Regions from separate parts of the Streptomyces sp. NPDC056948 genome, predicted to be linked through region 2. Evidence: riboswitches for the same ligand, from Rfam matches in the RefSeq annotation. Region 2 holds a riboswitch; each other region holds the start of a gene.
What was found. A riboswitch is a leader RNA that binds a small molecule or an ion and turns the genes downstream of it on or off. The one in region 2 is predicted to bind cobalamin.
Positions count from the first base shown of each region.

Region 1: linked by a shared signal. The riboswitch ahead of ACFTZL_RS19115 (cobalamin biosynthesis protein) and the one ahead of metE (5-methyltetrahydropteroyltriglutamate--homocysteine S-methyltransferase) in region 2 are both predicted to bind cobalamin.
Region 3: linked by a shared signal. The riboswitch ahead of ACFTZL_RS22650 (ABC transporter substrate-binding protein) and the one ahead of metE (5-methyltetrahydropteroyltriglutamate--homocysteine S-methyltransferase) in region 2 are both predicted to bind cobalamin.

Region 1 is NZ_JBHUQX010000135.1:12,240-14,493, forward strand. It holds gene ACFTZL_RS19115 (cobalamin biosynthesis protein) at 1-745, opposite strand, end outside; cobalamin riboswitch at 844-987, opposite strand; gene ACFTZL_RS19120 (trypsin-like peptidase domain-containing protein) at 1,180-2,254, shown strand, end outside.
Region 2 is NZ_JBHUQX010000018.1:17,711-19,964, forward strand. It holds gene metE (5-methyltetrahydropteroyltriglutamate--homocysteine S-methyltransferase) at 1-1,347, opposite strand, end outside; cobalamin riboswitch at 1,515-1,738, opposite strand; gene ACFTZL_RS04170 (energy-coupling factor ABC transporter ATP-binding protein) at 1,766-2,254, opposite strand, start outside.
Region 3 is NZ_JBHUQX010000174.1:3,676-5,929, forward strand. It holds gene ACFTZL_RS22645 (FecCD family ABC transporter permease) at 1-247, opposite strand, end outside; gene ACFTZL_RS22650 (ABC transporter substrate-binding protein) at 283-1,242, opposite strand; cobalamin riboswitch at 1,369-1,559, opposite strand; gene ACFTZL_RS22655 (CoA-binding protein) at 1,641-2,054, shown strand; gene ACFTZL_RS22660 (4-hydroxybenzoate 3-monooxygenase) at 2,063-2,254, shown strand, end outside.

The DNA of each region.
Region 1 (2,254 bases), on a different contig from region 2:
CCGCGAACGAGGCCTCCACAGGCCCGGCGTTGGGACTCGGATGCTTGGCGGCATCGGCACGCCAGGCCCCCACGGCTCCCCGCGGATCGCCCCCGGCCACGGCCGCGAGCACGGCGGTCAGCCGGGCCCCCGGCCACCCCATGACATCGTCCAGCCGCGCGGAGGCCCACCCGTAGCGCCGGTACCGGGCCGACTTGTGCCCGACCATGGCGTCGAGGGTGTTGACGGCCCGGAACCCGAGAAGCCCCGGCACGCCACCCATGGCCCCCCACACGAGCGCTCCCACGACCGCGTCGGAGGTGTTCTCCGCGACGGACTCGACGACGGCCCGGGCGATCCCGTCGGCGTCCAGGGCCTGCGGATCCCGTCCGCACAGATGCGGCAGCCGCGCACGGGCCGCTTCGACGTCCCCGGCCTCCAGGGCCCGCCCGACGGCCTGCGCCTCCCGGGCGAGCGAAGTCCCCCCGACGACGGCCCAGGTGGCGACACCGGCCAGTCCGATCGACGCGGGGGCGGACGTACGCACGGCACGCGCGGCGACGGCTCCCAGCGCGACGGCCCCGCCCGCACACACCACGGTGTGCAGCGCGCCCCACCCCCGGTGGTCCCGCCACAACACCCGCTCCACAGCACCCGCGGCCCGCCCGAACGCGGCGACCGGATGCCCTCGGCGAGGATCGCCCAGCAGCAGATCACCGATCAGACCGACGGCGGCACCGTACGCGTGGACGCGACCGGCACCCATGGGCTCAGCCGGCCACGGGGGCGGACAACGGTGGAGTACTGACCCTCGATCGGCAGCCGAACATGGCGATATGTCCTCACTCAGGGTGTCCACGCCCTGGTTCGACGAGACCGGCGGTGAGAGTTCCTGGCTCCCGGTGATTGCTACCCCGGTGACAGTGGCGGGACCGCGCCGGACTTCCACCGGCTTCCTCTCCTACCGCCGTATTGGCCCCGGCAGTCCACCACGGCCGCGAACAGCCGTCAACTTGCCGTTGACCTGCGAGGGGAGAGTGTGGACAAGCCCACACCGCTAGCACGACGCTCCGCTCCCGGGGACCGGCTCGGGGCGAATTCCCCTGTGCGGGGCACGTTCCGCCGACCCGCTTGCACGGGCCTGGCGCAAACCCTCCAATACTGCGCACGGGGGTGCACACAAGCGGAGAGGACGGGCCTGTGCAGAACGACCGGTTCCCTGAGGGGCTCGGCTCCGCGGTGGCCCGGGTCCGGTCCGCCGACGGCACTCCCGTCGGCTCCGGATTCCTGCTCGCCCCCGGCACGGTGGTCACCTGCGCCCACGTGGTCGCACAGGCCCTGCGCACCGACGCACGGGCCGAATCCCCACCGACGGGCCCGGTGACGGTCGAGTTCCCGCTCCAGCGGGGCAGCGTCGCCTACGAGGCGTCGGTGTCGGCCTGGCGACCGGTGGCCGCGGACGGCACGGGCGACATCGCACTGCTGCGGCTGCCCGAAGACACCCCCGGCACCCCCACCACGCCGGTCCCGCTGGCAGGGGCCGGCGATGTCTGGGACCACCGCTTCCGGATCCTGGCCTTCCCCGCCACGGCCGAACACGGCGCCTGGATCGGCGGGCGGCTGCTCGGCGCCGTCGGCCAGGGCTGGATCTCCATGGAGGCCGAGGGCACCGCACACCACATCTCCCCGGGGTGCAGCGGAGCCCCCGTCTGGGACGAGCAACTCGCGGCCGTGGTCGGCATGACGGTCGCGACCGACCGCGGCCGCACGGCAGGCACCTCTTACCTCATCCCCGCGGCCGCCCTGCTCGACCTCCAACCGGACCTGCGCCGCTGCCCGTACCGAGGACTCGACGCCTTCCGCGAGGAGGACGCCGCACACTTCTTCGGCCGCGAGAAGGAGACACAACGCCTCCTCGACGCGGTGGACCGGCACCTCGTCGTACCGGTGGTCGGCCCGTCCGGCAGCGGCAAGACCTCACTCGTCCGCGCCGGGGCACTACCGCACCTGCGCGCCGACGGCCATACGGTCTCGGAGATCCGCCCGCTGCCTGGGACGCGTGCTTCGCTCACCCTGTGCCGGGCACTGGCTTCCGTCTTCGAACCGGGTGCCGGCGCCGCAGAGCAGGAGCGCGGTGCACTGGCTCTCGCAGACCTGCTCGACACCGAGGCCGGGCCGAGCCCCGCCGACCTCGGACAGCGCCTGCTCGACCACTGCGGCCCCAACGGCCACGTGTTCTTCCTCAATCAGCTGGAGGAGACCGTCACCGCCGAAC
Region 2 (2,254 bases):
GAAGGAGCCGATCGTGGTGGTCGGCAGCAGGGGCAGACCCAGCCGGGCGCGCTGGGCGGCGGTCCGCTCGGCGTACGGCAGCGAGCGGCGGGCGTCCGCCTCGGACACCGCCGCCGTGCGGGCGCGGACGGCCGGGTCGCGGGTGATCGGGGAGTTCGCCCGGGAGGACAGGTCCGCCCGGTTCGCGGCGAGTTGCGCGCCGATCGTGTCCGTGCCCTGCGCGAGACCGCGCGCGAGGGTGACGATCTCGGCGGTCTTCTGCTGAGCGAAGGCGAGCCAGCGCAGGACCTGCGGCTCGATGTCCCGCTCCGCCCCCGTGTCCAGCGGCACGTGCAGAAGGGAGCAGGAGGCCGAGACGTCGACCCGGTCGGCCAGGCCGAGGAGCGTGCCGAGCCGGGAGAGCGAGGCCGGCAGGTCGTTGATCCAGATGTTGCGGCCGTCTACGACACCGGCGACCAGTCGCTTGCCCGGCAGACCGCCCACCGCGGCCAGCTCGTCCAGGTTGGCCGCCGCCGACTCCGTGAAGTCCACCGCGAGTCCCTCGACCGGTGCCTTCGCCAGCACCGGCAGGGCGTTCCCGAGCCGGTCGAAGTACGAGGCGACCAGCAGCTTCGAGCGGTCGGTGAGGGCCCCGAGGTCGCGATAGGCACGCTCGGCGGCGTTCAGTTCGGCCGGGGTCCGGTCCTGGACCAGGGCCGGTTCGTCCACCTGGACCCACTCGGCGCCCGCCGCGCGCAGGTCGGCTAGGACCTCGGCGTACACGGGCAGCAGCCGGTCCAGGAGCGTGAGCGGCTCGAAGTCGGCGGGCACACCCGGGGCGGGCTTGGCGAGGAGCAGATAGGTGACGGGGCCGACGAGGACGGGACGCGCGGTGTGGCCGAGCGCCAGCGCTTCGCGCAGCTCGGCGACCTGCTGGGACGAGTCGGCGGTGAACACCGTGTCCGGACCCAGCTCGGGCACCAGGTAGTGGTAGTTCGTGTCGAACCACTTGGTCATCTCCAGCGGCGCCACGTCCTGTGTGCCACGCGCCATGGCGAAGTAGCCGTCCAGGGCGTCCACCTCGAGGGCGTCCCGGTGGCGGCCGGGGGTCGCGCCGACCATGACGGTGGTGTCCAGGACGTGGTCGTAGAACGAGAAGTCGCCCGTCGGGACCTCGTCGATGCCGGCGTCGGCGAGCTGCCGCCAGTTCGAGGCGCGCAGGCCGGCGGCGGTGGCCCGGAGGGCGTCGGCGGTGACGCGGCCCTTCCAATAGCCCTCGATCGCCTTCTTCAGTTCCCGGTTCTGTCCCTGGCGGGGGTAGCCGTACACGGTGGCCCGTGCTGCCGCGGCTGCGGGCTTGGTGGTCACGGAGATCTCCTTCGCGAGACGAATCCCTGAGATCCCGGCGACGGGACGAGAGCGCGAAGGGCGACGGACCGGACGGAAGCGACCTCGCGCAGCAGCAACAGCACGGTCGTCCGCCTGGTATGTACGCCGACCCGCCCTCGAGGTCACCGGGAGTCCGCGCACGAGTCGTCCGCGCGCGGGCAGATGGCAGGTCTTCGGACTCGCGGGCACGTCCTCACCATGTGAGAACACCTACTGGCCGTCGCTTCCCAGGCCCTGTTCGTGGGCCCAGTGCGTATGACGGCGGTCGTTCCCGCTCACCGCTGCGGGGCAGTCCCGGATTCCCACCGGGTTCCCTCTTGCGACGCGTCCCGCCTGGCTGACGGGGCGAACCAGCTGCACCGCCAGCCTATACACGGGGAGGCCGCGGAAGCGACCCTCAGCCGCCGCTCCCCAGACGCTCCGCCGTGAGGGCGGCCAGTTCGTCCGGGGTGCGCGGGCCGGGCGCCGACTCCGTCAACAGCCCCTGGGCACGCAGCAGTTCGGCGGCGGCCGCACCCCACGGCAACCGCAGTCCCGCCTGCCGGAGGAGATCGGTTCGGGCCAGTGCCGTGGGCGCGGGAGCGACGTGCACACCGTCCGGGGTGAGGAGCGCCGCGTCGTCGGCCCAGCGCAGGGCGAGATCGACGTCGTGGGTGGCCATCACCACCGTGGTGCCGCTCGCACGCAGCCCGTCCAATGTGGTGAGGAGCCGTTCCTGGCCGTCGGGGTCGAGTCCGGCCGTCGGCTCGTCGAGGACGAGGACACGGGGCCGCATGGCGACCGCGCCCGCGATGGCGGTCCGCTTGCGCTGCCCGTAGGAGAGCAGATGGGTGGGCCGGTCGGCCAGGCCGGTGATGTCCAGGGCGGCCAGCGCCTCCGCCACCCG
Region 3 (2,254 bases), on a different contig from region 2:
ACGGATCGGCGAGCGGGTTGCGCAGCAGCGACTGCATCACCGCCCCGCACACGGCGAGTCCCGCCCCGCACACGGCCGCGAGCAGGGTGCGCGGCAGCCGTAGCTGCCAGACGATCCCGTCCCGGATCGGTGTCAGGTCGGAGCTGCCGATCCCCAGGTGGGACGCGACGACGGACCACACGTCCCCGACCCGGATGTCGGCCGGTCCGATGGTGATCGCCAGGGCCACGGAGACCACCAGCAGCATGGCGCCCGCGACACCGAGCGCCGGCCCGCGGACGGTCACTTCACGAGCCCGAACTCACGCAGTCCGGCCGCGACCTTCTCCACGCCCGCGACCGTGCGGATGGTCGGGTTCATGGCCTGCCCGCTGAGCAGCACGTACCGCTTGTGCTTGACGGCGTCCATGTTCTTGGTGACCGGATCGGACTCCAGGAAGGCTATCTTCCGCTTCGCCGACTCGGCGGTCTCCGAGTCGCGGGTCAGGTCGCCGATGACGAGGACGTCCGGGTTGCGGTCGGCGACCGTCTCCCAGTTGACCTGCGGCCACTCCTCGTGGGTGTCGTCGAAGACGTTCTTCGCGCCGAGGGCTCGGGTCATGATGCCGGGCGCTCCGCAGCAGCCGGCCATGTAGGGCGACTCGGAGTTGGCGAACCAGTACAGCAGGGAGACGTCCGAGGCGTCGATGCCCCGCGTGGCCTTCTTCATCCGCTGCTGGAGGGAGGCCACGAGCTCGTCGCCGCGGTCCTTCACTCCGAACACGGTCGCGAGGTCCCGCACCTCGCCGTAGACGGCGTCGATGCCCAGCGCCTTGTCGCGCTTGCCGTCGCCGCCGCCCGAGTTGTCCTTGCCGGCGCAGTCGGACGGGGAGACGTAGGTGGGCACGCCGAGCTTCTCGAACTGGTCGCGGGTGGCGACGCCGCCCTTGCCGAGGGTGGAGACGAAGGACGCGGCGACGAAATCGGGCTCGGAGTCCAGGACCCGCTCGAAGGAGGGGTTGTTCTCGGCGATGCGCGGCACCTTCGCGTTGGCCTTCTCCAGCCCCTTCATCACGGGGTCGGTCCAGGTCGCCGTGCCGGCCATCCGGTCGGCGAGACCGAGGGAGAGCAGGATCTCGGTGGTGCCCTGGTTGAGGGAGACGGCGTGCCGGGGCGCCTTGTCGACCCGGACCTTCCGGCCGCAGTTGTCGAGGGTGGCGGCCGCGTCGGCCGTGGGGGCCTTCGAGCCCCCGCAGCCGGTCATGAGCAGGGAGCCGGCCGCGAGCAGGACGGCGGCACGGGCGGGTCGGGCGAGGGGCAAGGAAACCAGTCCTCAGACGTCGAGGGCCCGATCGCGGAGCCCGGTCGTACGGTGCTCCCCCGCCGCCGGCCGGCCGCGGGGGCCGCCAGCAGGTCTTCGGACTCGGGTTCATCCGGTGCGGGGCGCCTTCCCGTACGGCATACGAGCCGTTCAGTGGCCGCGGCCCCGCCCGTCCCCCTCACCGCTGCGCGTCAGTTCCGGATTCGCACCGGATTCCCTGACCCACGTACATGGGTTCGACTGGCCTCGGCAAGCTATCACGGAGGGCATCGGGGAATCACCGCGCGCCCTGCGTCGTTGCCCGGACAGCAGCTCTTCCACGACTCCCGAGGAGGCCGCCGGTGTACGGCGACGACGCAACGGTCCGCAGGATCCTCACCGAGCTCGGCGACACCTGGGCCGTGGTGGGCCTGTCGTCGAACCGGCAGCGCGCGGCGTACGGCGTCGCCGCGGTGCTCCAGCGGTACGGCAAGCGCGTCGTGCCCGTGCACCCCAAGGCGGAGACCGTGCACGGCGAGCAGGGGTACGCCAGTCTGGCGGACATCCCCTTCGACGTGGACGTCGTGGACGTGTTCGTGAACAGCGACCTCGCCGGAGCGGTCGCGGACGAGGCGGTCGCGAAGGGCGCCGGGGCGGTGTGGTTCCAGCTCGGCGTCATCGACGCGGCGGCGTACGACCGCACCCGGACCGCGGGCCTGGAGATGGTGATGGACCGCTGTCCGGCGATCGAGATCCCCCGGCTCGGGGCTTCATAATTGGGCGCATGACCCACGCCTCCTCCCCTTCGAACTCCGATGCCCCGCAACACTTCCCGGTCGTCGTGGTGGGTGCCGGTCCCGCCGGGCTGACCATCGGCAACATCCTGCGGGCCGCCTCCGTGGACTGCCTGGTGCTGGAGACCGAGACCCGGGAGTTCATCGAACAGCGGCCCCGGGCCGGGGTCATCGAGGAGTGG